2 regions of the Kribbella sp. VKM Ac-2566 genome follow, and region 2 is predicted to be linked to the other one. Evidence: riboswitches for the same ligand, from Rfam matches in the RefSeq annotation. Region 2 holds a riboswitch; the other holds the start of a gene.
What was found. Region 2 has a riboswitch for S-adenosylmethionine ahead of EV647_RS03780 (aminotransferase class V-fold PLP-dependent enzyme). Riboswitches for the same ligand answer to the same signal wherever they lie in the genome.
Positions count from the first base shown of each region.

Region 1: linked by a shared signal. The riboswitch ahead of thrC (threonine synthase) and the one ahead of EV647_RS03780 (aminotransferase class V-fold PLP-dependent enzyme) in region 2 are both predicted to bind S-adenosylmethionine.

Region 1 covers NZ_SODT01000009.1:1,138,950-1,144,034, forward strand. Annotated here, with positions in the region: gene EV647_RS16950 (DNA-3-methyladenine glycosylase) at 1-395, shown strand, start outside; gene EV647_RS16955 (sodium:proton antiporter) at 418-1,644, shown strand; SAM riboswitch class I at 1,710-1,853, shown strand; gene thrC (threonine synthase) at 1,867-3,129, shown strand; gene EV647_RS16965 (ubiquitin-like small modifier protein 1) at 3,126-3,401, shown strand; gene EV647_RS16970 (zinc-dependent alcohol dehydrogenase family protein) at 3,415-4,431, shown strand; gene EV647_RS16975 (prolyl oligopeptidase family serine peptidase) at 4,503-5,085, shown strand, end outside.
Region 2 covers NZ_SODT01000008.1:152,506-157,590, forward strand. Annotated here, with positions in the region: gene EV647_RS03765 (DNA translocase FtsK) at 1-475, opposite strand, end outside; gene EV647_RS03770 (DUF4184 family protein) at 549-1,343, opposite strand; gene EV647_RS03775 (DinB family protein) at 1,374-1,889, opposite strand; SAM riboswitch class IV at 1,986-2,099, shown strand; gene EV647_RS03780 (aminotransferase class V-fold PLP-dependent enzyme) at 2,117-3,481, shown strand; gene EV647_RS03785 (prolyl oligopeptidase family protein) at 3,492-5,085, opposite strand, start outside.

The sequences.
Region 1 (5,085 bases), on a different contig from region 2:
TCGAGGGCAGACGGTCGCGGGTTGTCATCACGGCGGCGACGCGGGCGAAGGCGCTGGAGCGGACGCTCGAGCTGAGCGACTCCGACGAGATCGAGCGGCGGTTGCGGTCGCTGCCCGGGGTCGGGGTGTGGACGGCGGCCGAGGTACGGCAGCGCGCTCACGGGGACGCGGACGCGTTCTCGTTCGCGGACTATCACGTGTCGCGGAACGTGTCGTACGCGCTGATCGGCGAGGAACTCGACGACGACGGCTGCGCCGAGCTGATCGAGCCGTACCGCGGCCACCGCTTCCGCGTCCAGCGCCTCCTCGAGCTCGCCGGCATCGGCCACCCGCGCTACGGCCCCCGCAAGGCGCTGCCCACTCACACCCCGGGAGCAACGCATCGCTTGAGGTGACACTGGGCACCGGATCGGCACAATGACGATCGACGGGGACGGTCTGTACCTGGTGGCAGGTCTGGCGTTGCTCCTCGGCGCCGTTCTTCCGCGTCTCTTACGCCGGTACGCCGTCTCCGCGCCGATCGCGTTCATCGGTGCCGGGATGCTGCTCGGGCCGGCCGTGGATCGCACCCACCTGAGCCCGATCGCCGAGCCCACGCTGACCAAGCATCTGGCGGCGCTGACCGTGATCGTCGCGCTGATGGGCGTCGGCCTGGCAATCGACCGGCCGATCAATCTCTTCACCTGGACGGTGACCTGGCGGTTGTTGTTCGTCGCGATGCCGGCGGGGATCGCAGCGCTGACCGGAGTCGGGTGGTTGCTCGGGTTGGCTCCGGCTACCGCGCTCCTCGTAGCAGCGGTCCTGGCGCCGACAGACCCGGTGCTCGCGTCCGACGTACAGGTGGATGGGCCGACGACCGGCGAGGACGCCGAGCTCGACGAGGACGACGAGGTGCGGTTCGCCCTGACGTCCGAGGCTGGGCTGAACGACGGGCTCGCGGCGCCGTTCGTCTACCTGGCGGTGTTCATCGCGACCAAGAGCTTCTCGCCGTGGCAGTGGGTCGCCTGGGACGTGGTCGGGAAGGCCGTGATCGGTGTCGCCATCGGCTTCGGTGCCGGCTGGTTGCTCGGGCGGATGACCTTCTCGGCTCCCGCTCGGAGCTTGCGGCTGTCCGAGTCGCGGGAGCCGGTGCTCGCGCTGGCCATGACGCTGGGCGTCTACGGGCTCACGCAGGTGCTGCACGGCTACGGGTTCATCGCCGTGTTCGTCGCTGCACTTACTCTGCGGTCGGTGGAGAGCAAGCACGAGTTCCACGGGGAGCTGCACGACTTCATCGGCGAGCTCGAGCACATCCTCACGTGGGGAGTCCTGCTCCTGCTCGGTGCCGCGGTCACGGCGGGGCTCCTGGAGCCGCTCACGTTGACTGGCGCGGCAGTCGGCGTACTGCTGGTTGTGGTAGTGCGTCCGCTGCTCGGGTGGCTGTCGCTCGCGCGATCGGGGTTGCGCCGGTCCGAGCGCTGGGCGATCTCGGCGTTCGGCGTCCGGGGTGTGTCGTCGGTCTACTACCTCGCCGCGACCGGAGCGCACTTCCGGGACGAGCTGCCGTGGCTGTGGGCGACACTGGGGTTCACGGTGATCCTGAGCGTGGTCCTGCACGGGATCGCGGCGACTCCGGTGATGCGCTTCCTGGAGCGCCGCAGCTGAGATCGCGTGTCTCGGATGGTGGGATCACAAGACACAATATGGACCCGATTGGGTAATCTCGGGGGAGCTCATCCAGAGGGACTGAGGGAAACGGCCCGTTGAAGTCCCGGCAACCCTCCCCGTCGAGCCCCCGCCCGGGGCGTCTCGCGGTGGAACGGTGCCAAATCCGTCCCGCCGCCGAGATCCGGTGTTCGCGGGGAAGATGAGAGGGGAACCTCACTCATGAGCCTGACCGCCGCCACCCACACGATCCGTGAAGGTGCCTTCGGCAACGGTACGCACCTGAGCTGTCGCGCCTGTGGGGCGAAGTCGCCGCTCGGCCCGTTCTACGCCTGTATGGAGTGCTTCGGTCCGCTCGAGGTCGGATACGAGTACCCGACCATCACCCGTGAGCAGATCGAGGCCGGACCCAAGAACATCTGGCGGTACCAGCCGCTGCTGCCCGTCCCCGTCGACGTGGCCAGCTTCCCGAACACCGAGCCCGGCTACACCCGGCTCGTCGACGCGCAGAACCTGGCCCGCGAGCTCGGGCTCAGGAAGCTCTGGGTGAAGGACGACTCCGGCAACCCGACCCACTCCTTCAAGGACCGGGTGGTTGCATCGGCGTTGAGCGCCACCCGCGAGCTCGGCATGAAGGTCTTCGCCTGCCCCTCCACCGGCAACCTGGCCAACGCGGTCGCCGCGGCCGCGGCCCGGGCCGGCATCCGCTCGGTCGTGTTCATCCCGCACGACCTCGAGCGCCCGAAGGTGATCACCACTGCCGTGTACGGCGGGACGCTGGTCGCCGTCGAGGGCAACTACGACGACGTGAACAAGCTGGCCTCCGAGATCGCCGGTGAGGAGGAAGGCTGGGCGTTCGTGAACGTGAACGTGCGCCCGTACTACTCCGAAGGCTCCAAGACCCTCGCCTTCGAGATCGCCGAGCAGCTCGGCTGGCGGATCCCGCAGCAGGTCGTGATCCCGGTCGCGTCCGGCTCGCAGCTGACCAAGATCGACAAGGGCTTCACCGAGCTCGGCAAGCTCGGCCTCGTCGACGCCACCGACTACAAGATCTACGGCGCGCAGGCGACCGGCTGCTCGCCCGTCGCGCAGGCGTTCCGCGACGGCCACGACGTGGTCAAGCCGGTGAAGCCGGACACGATCGCGAAGTCGCTGGCGATCGGCAACCCGGCCGACGGGCCCTATGTCCTGGACGTCGCCCGCCGTACCGGTGGCGCGATCGAGGACGTCAGCGACGAAGAGGTCGTCGAGGGCATCCAGTTGCTGGCCCGGACCGAGGGCATCTTCGCGGAGACCGCGGGTGGTGTGACCGTCGCGACGCTGAAGAAGCTGATCGCGACCGGGCAGCTCGACCCCGAGGCCGAGACCGTCATCATCAACTCCGGCGACGGGCTGAAGACGCTCGACGCCGTGGCCGACCGGGTCGGCCCCAAGGTGACCATCCCCGCGTCGTACGACGCCTTCGTGAAGGCAGGCCTGCAGTGAGTGTGAGCGTTCGCGTCCCGACCATCCTGCGGCCCTACACCCAGGGCGTGTCCGAGGTGTCCGCCGAGGGCGCGACCCTGACCGAGGTGCTCGACTCGCTCGACGCGTCGTACCCGGGGATCAAGGGCCGCGTACTGGACGACTCGGGCGAGCTGCGCCGGTTCGTGAACGTGTACGTCGACGACGACGACGTACGCTTCGCCGACGGCCTGCAGACCACGATCAAGGACGGCGGCCAGGTCTCCATCATCCCGGCGGTCGCGGGCGGCTGATTGAGCTGCTCTGATGCGTGCGGTTGTCATCTCGGAGTACGGCGTACTTCCTGAGATTCGTGAGGTTGCGGAGCCTGCGGTTGCGGACGGCTCGGTTGTCCTGAAGGTTGAGGCGACCGGGCTGTGCCGTAGTGACTGGCATGGCTGGATGGGGCATGACTCCGACATCGTGCTGCCGCATGTGCCGGGCCATGAGCTCGCCGGCACGATCGCCGCGGTTGGGGCGGGTGTGAGCGGGTGGGCGGTCGGGGATCGGGTGACGACGCCGTTCATCTGCGCGTGCGGTGCATGCGAGCAGTGCCTCGAGGGCAACCAGCAGGTGTGCCCCAACCAGCTGCAGCCTGGGTTCAACTACTGGGGTTCGTTCGCCGAGTACGTCGCTGTGCCGTACGCCGCTGTGAACCTGGTGCGACTGCCCGACGACATGGATTTCGCTACTGCCGCGGGGCTGGGCTGCCGCTTCGCCACGTCGTTCCGCGCCGTCCATCAGGTAGGACAGGTCGTCGCCGGTGAACGCGTGGCCGTCTTCGGATGCGGTGGCGTCGGCCTGTCCGCGGTCATGATCGCGACGGCTCTCGGCGCCGAGGTCATCGCCATCGACACCAACCCCGAAGCGCTGCAGCTGGCCCGCGAGTACGGCGCCGTACATGCGATCCACGCGTCTGCAGACACCGTTGCGCAGATCCATGACCTGGGCGGCGCTCACGTCACCATCGATGCGCTCGGCTCCAACGACGTCGTCCAGCAAGCCCTGCAAGCTCTCCGCCCACGAGGCCGTCACGTCCAGATCGGCCTCCTGCCCCAAGGCGTGCAGCTGGACGTCGGCCGCCTGATCGGCCAGGAACTCACCTGGCTCGGCAGCCACGGCATGCCCGCCCACGCCTACCCCGAAATGCTCGCCCTAGTTGCCACCGGCAACCTCAACCCCCAGCACCTCATCACCCGCACCATCCCCCTCGAACAAACCCCCGCCGCCCTGGCAGCCCTCACCAACGGCACCCCCGCCGGCGTCACGATCATCACTCCCTAGCCGGTCGCTCTGGACGTCGTCATCGCCCGGATACGACGATCGGTTCCCCGGCCGAGGAGGCGATGGACCTGATGTCTGCTACGCGATCCGAGCTCACCCACCTCGCAGATGTCCGCTACGCCCGCCTGGACGGCATCGACCTCTGCCTCGACGTACTAGGTCCGGCACCGCTGCCCACCACCCCGCTCCCGACCGTCGTACGAATCGACGGATGCCCAGGTTGGGGACCGGGTGATCGCTCGTCCGCCCTGCTGCCGTTCGCGAATCCCACCCTCGTGCGAGCAGGCTTCCTGACCGTAGCCATCTCCGTCCGACACAGCGGGCAGGCGATCTTCCCCGCGCAACTGCACGACGTACAGGCCGCCCTGGACTGGCTGCGCCGCAACCCGCTCGGCCTCCCGATCGATCCTGATCGCATCGGCATCTGGGGACAGTCCGCCGGGGGACACCTCGCAGCCCTCGCCGGCCTCGCGTCAGTTCGCCGTACGGCGGTGGCGAACGTCCACGCAGTAGTGACGATCAGCGGTCCGAGCGATCTCCTCCGTCCCGGCGGCGCCCTGCGGATCGACCGCCCTTCGCCGGTCACCGCGTTGGTCGGCGGCGACGTGTCCACGCATCGCGAACAGTTGCGCGCGGCAAGTCCGATCGCGCAGG
Region 2 (5,085 bases):
CGATGACCACCAGCATCAGCGGCAGGGCCCAGCCGAGCATGCCGATGCTGCCGCCGACCACCGTCCGTACGCCGTCGCCGACCGAGCCCGGGAGATCCCACCAGATCGCGGCGGCCACGACGACCGCCAGGCCGATCAGGAACAGGCCGGCACCGTCACGGCGATGCTCCGGCTCCAGGTCACGGGCGCTGTGGCCGATCCCCCGCACCATGCCGCCGAGCAGGTGCGCGATCCCGATCCAGATCTTCACCACCCCGCGGCAGAGCGCGAGCATGGCGGCCGCGAACGGGCCCGGTCCGCTGTTTTTGGGCGTGCTGGTCCGCGCGGCGGTGGATCCACCGCCGCGCTTCGTGCTCTGCCCACGCTTCTGGGCGCCTGACGGACGGGAGCGTCCACCGGCAGCCGAACGGGCCGTGCTCGGCCGTTTAGCTGCCGACTTCTGCGCCCGCGCCGGGGAAGACGTGCGGGTCGCCATATCGATCAGGCTACCCCGACTACCCCTTGAGTCCCATGTGTCACACGCCGGTCACGCTGCCCCATCCGTAGCGTCACGGAACGTGTGTACGCCGTCGCAATCGCTCCAGGTGCCACACAACGACGTACGCACCCACAGCGATCAGACCGCCGGACATGAGGCCAGTGAGCACCGTGCGTACGCCGATTTCGCCGCCGAACCCGCCGTCGACCCTGCCGAGTTCCATGACCGCTCCTCCGACCGCCAGACCGATGGCCGCGACGTAGACGAGGTATCGCATCCAGGTCGGCATGCGCTCGTCGACAGGCTGCGGTGCCGTACGGCGGTACCAGCGATAGAGCCACACCGCGAGGACGAGGCAGCCGCCCCCTGTGCTGACGTACTGGAGGATGCGGTTGACGTCCCACGCTCCTGTCACCTGAGCCCGAAAGAACCCGGGGAACTGGCGGACGAAGTAGCCGTCACCGTGGGTGAACGAGTCCCAGACGACGTGAGTGACCGCTCCCACCACGGCTGATACGACCGTCCAGAGCACGACAGCGACGCTTGGGATGCGGAACGGCCGGCGAAAGGTCTCCAGCCGACTGGCGAGCAGAGGTGGTGCGAGAGCAATCAGGGGCCGCTTGAGGCCCACGTTGAAGGCAGCAAGCAGCAGCACTGCCAGCAACGGGTCCAGCCACAAAGCAGAGGTGAACTCGTGGGTGAGGGTCAGCGTGAAGTTGCCGTTGATCTGCCGCGTGGCGATCCGGTAGATCGGGTCGACGTACAGCAGGTCAGGCGCCACCGCACCGGCCACCAGAGCTGACGCCACGAAGGGCCGGCGGAACAGCGGGAGCACGGCCGCAGGGTGGGCGAGGGTGAACGGCACGGCGGCAGCCTAGGGGTGCGGCAGGTCGTGTTACGCGCCTGTGGTGCCGTCGAGTTGCTCCCGCAAGAGGTCGGCGTGACCACAGTGGCGGCCGTATTCGCCGATCAGGTGGATGTAGATCATCCGCAGCGTCGACTCCGTGCCGTTGAACGTGAAGCGGTCGTCCAGCGAGTGACCGGAGGCAGCGTCGTCAGAGAGCTTCCACTCGGCGATCAGACCGTCGTACGCCGCCTGCGCGTCAGCAGGGTCGATCAACTCGAAGTCCGCGTCCTTGCCGAGCTCCGGTGCGAACAGCGGCTCGGCGGGCTCGTCGGCGAAGTGGATGCGGAACCAGATCCGCTCGACCTTCGTGAGATGCCTGATCAGGCCCAGCAGCGACAGGTTGGACGGCGGTGACGGCCGTTCGGCCAACTGCTCGGCGGTCAGCCCCGCGCACTTGAAGAGCAGTGTGGTGCGGTAGAACTGCAGGTAGCCGTGCAGCAGTTCCGCTTCGGGTGCGGTCAGCGAGCCGTCCGGTCGCTCGACGGCAGGTGCTCTCCAGGTCATCGAATTCCTCACGTTGTCCCACGATGTGTTCGGCCATCTCATCACATGAGATAGGCACTGGCGGTGCCCGTATCCCGTTCGTTACCGTTCTCGGCAGGTCATGAGTGTCAGCGACAAGCCCCGGCTAGCTGGCCGGCAACCCTCCTCCGCGGTGGGGTGCCCCGGGTGAAGACCAGGCCGTGCGGATACCCCGTTCGGCAAGTGCGGACTTCCCTGGGAGCAGCATCATGTCGATCCTGTCCATTCTCGAGCCGGCCAGTACGACGACCCCGCGGCCGGCGATCGCCCGGCTCGCGACCGGCAGCATCCCGGCCACGGTCGGCTCGGACCTCCTGGTCCCGCTCGCCGACGGCCGCGTCACCGACTACGCGAACTTCGACCACGGTGCGAGCGCGCCGTGTCTGGAGTCCGTCCGGGCCAGCGTCGAGGCCGCGCTGCCGTCGTACGCGTCGGTGCACCGCGGCAACGGGTACGCCTCGCGGATCACCACCCAGTGGTACGAGCGGGCGCGCGCCGAGGTGCACGCGTTCGTCGGGGCCCGTGCGGACGACCAGGTGATCTTCACCCGGCAGACCACCGACGCCCTGAACCTGCTGGCCCGCGCGGTGCCGGTGGACGCGACCGTGATCGTGTTCGAGTCCGAGCACCACGCGGCGCTGCTGCCCTGGCCGGCCGAGCGGACCGTTCGCCTGGCCGCGCCGTCGAGCCCGGCCGAGGCCGTGACCCGTGTCGCCGACGCGCTCCGCCAGGCGCCTGAGGCACCGCGGCTCGTGGTGATCACCGGCGCGTCCAACGTCACCGGCGAGATCTTCCCGATCGCCGACATCGCCAAGGTGGCCAAGGCACACGGCGCGCGCGTCTGCCTGGACGCCGCGCAGCTCGCCCCGCACCGCCCGGTCGACATCGCCACCCTGGACGTCGACTGGGTCGCCCTGTCCGGTCACAAGCTCTACGCGCCGTACGGCGCGGGTGCGCTGATCGGCCGCTCCGACTGGCTCGACGCCGCCGACCCGTACCTGCACGGCGGCGGCGCGACCCACGCGGTCACGAGCGACACTGTGGTGTGGACGACCGGCCCGGCCCGCCACGAGGGCGGCTCCCCGAACGTCATCGGCGCCATTGCCCTGGCGAGTGCGTGTGCCGCGATCAGCAAGCACCGCGACGCCATCGAGCAGCACGAGCGCAGCCTGCTGGCCCGCTTGCGCGCCGGGCTTGCTCAGATCGACAACGTCACGACGTACTCGATCTTCGGCGAGGACGCGGACCGTGTCGGCACCGTCTGTTTCACGATCGCCGGTCTGACCTCGACGCTGGTGTCTGCGGCGCTGAGCGCGGAGTACGGCATCGGTGTCCGGGACGGCAAGTTCTGTGCACACCCGCTGGTCGGCCACCTCCTGGCCGGCTCCCCCGAGCACGGTACGGCGGTCCGTGCCAGCCTCGGCCTCGGGACGACCCGTGAGCACGTGGACCGGCTCGTCGACGCGGTACGCACGCTCGCCACGAGTGGCCCGCGCACGGAGTACACGGAGAGCGCGCACGGCTGTCAGCCGGCTGACGATCCCCGCGATCTCCAAGCGCCCCGCATCTGGTGAAGCAGCCCTCCTACTGCTCAGGAGGTACGAGACCTACGTGGTGAGCAGCGAACGCCAGTAGGTCCGCCCACTCCGCCGCGATCATCGCGGCGGGCTTTCCGAAGCCATGGCCGGTGTTGACCTCGACCCGGGTCAAGACAGGCCGCGGACCGGACTGGGCATGCTGCAGCGCCGCGATGAACTTGTGGCTGTGCAACGGAACCACCCGGTCGTCGTGGTCACCGGTGACCACGAGAGTCGCCGGGTACGACGTACCGTCGCTGATGCGATGCAGCGGCGAGTACGCCAACAGGTCCTCGAACTGCTCCGGATCGTCCGGCAAACCGAAGTCGGACGCCCACGCCGCTCCGACGGTGAACAGGTGGAACCGCAGCATGTCCATGACGCCCACGCCGGGCAGTGCGACTCCGAACAGGTCCGGCCGTTGCGTCATGACCGCGCCTACGAGCAGTCCGCCGTTGCTGCGACCGTGAATGGCCAGCTGCTCCGGTGTGGTCACGCCGGTGTCCCGCAGGTGTTCAGCGACCGCGATGAAGTCGTCGAACACGTTCTGCTTGTTCTTGAGCCGCCCCGCGTCGTGCCACTCGGCCCCGTACTCACCGCCGCCACGCAGGTTCGTGATGACCAGTACGCCGCCTGCAGCAAGCCACGCCGGCCAGCCGGGACGGTAGTCGGCCTCGACCGGGATGCGGAATCCGCCGTACCCCCACATGAGCGTCGGACGCGGCGCGTCGAAGTCCAGGTCGGACCGGGTGATCAGGAAGTACGGCACGTCGCGGCCAGGAGCGATTCGGCGCGTCACGGTGACCTGCGGCGATGTGAATCCGCCGGAGCCACGGACCAGCTCCGGCAGTGCGCGTACGTCGCCTGACCCGGTCGAAACGGCGTACGACAGCGTGGGGTCGGTTGTCGTCGACAGCCCGATGAAGAGCTCGTCGTACTCCGCTCCGGCGTTGAGGCCGACCACTCCCCCGCCAGGTACGTCGACCACACGCCGGCCGGACCCGTCCAACGCGTAGAGCGTCAGCACGGGCTGTGCGTCGACGAGTGTCAGCGTTGCCAGGCCGTCCGCAGTACCGCGGACTGCCTGCAGTGTCGACTCTCCCTCCGGGATGAGGTCGGTGAATTCGCCGTCAAGCGTCGAAAGGACCACGCGGCCACGGGACGCGTTCCGGTCGGTACGCAATACCAGCTGGTCGCCGGACATCCGTACGAAGGCGATCTCGTCGATGAACTCGTCGACGACCTTCACGGGCTCGCCCAGCCCGTCCGAGCTGATCGGGTACACCCAGAGCCGCGTGCTCGGGTCGGTCCCCTCGGTGATGTGGACCACCAGGTAGCGGTCGTCGTCGGACACCTCAGGTGTGATGAAGTACTGGTCCTGGCCCGGGAAGCTCAGCACCAGCTCGTCCTCGGACTGCGGTGTGCCGACCCTGTGCAGCATCAGCCGCCCACCCGACAGCGACGCCGTCCCGGTCCCCTCGCTACGCCCGCTCGCCGGATAGTGCAGATAGAGGTACGCCGAACTGTCCGGAAGCCAAGTCGCCTCGCTGAACTTGGCTTCCGACACCACATCGTCGACTGGAGTACCAGTGGCGATGTCG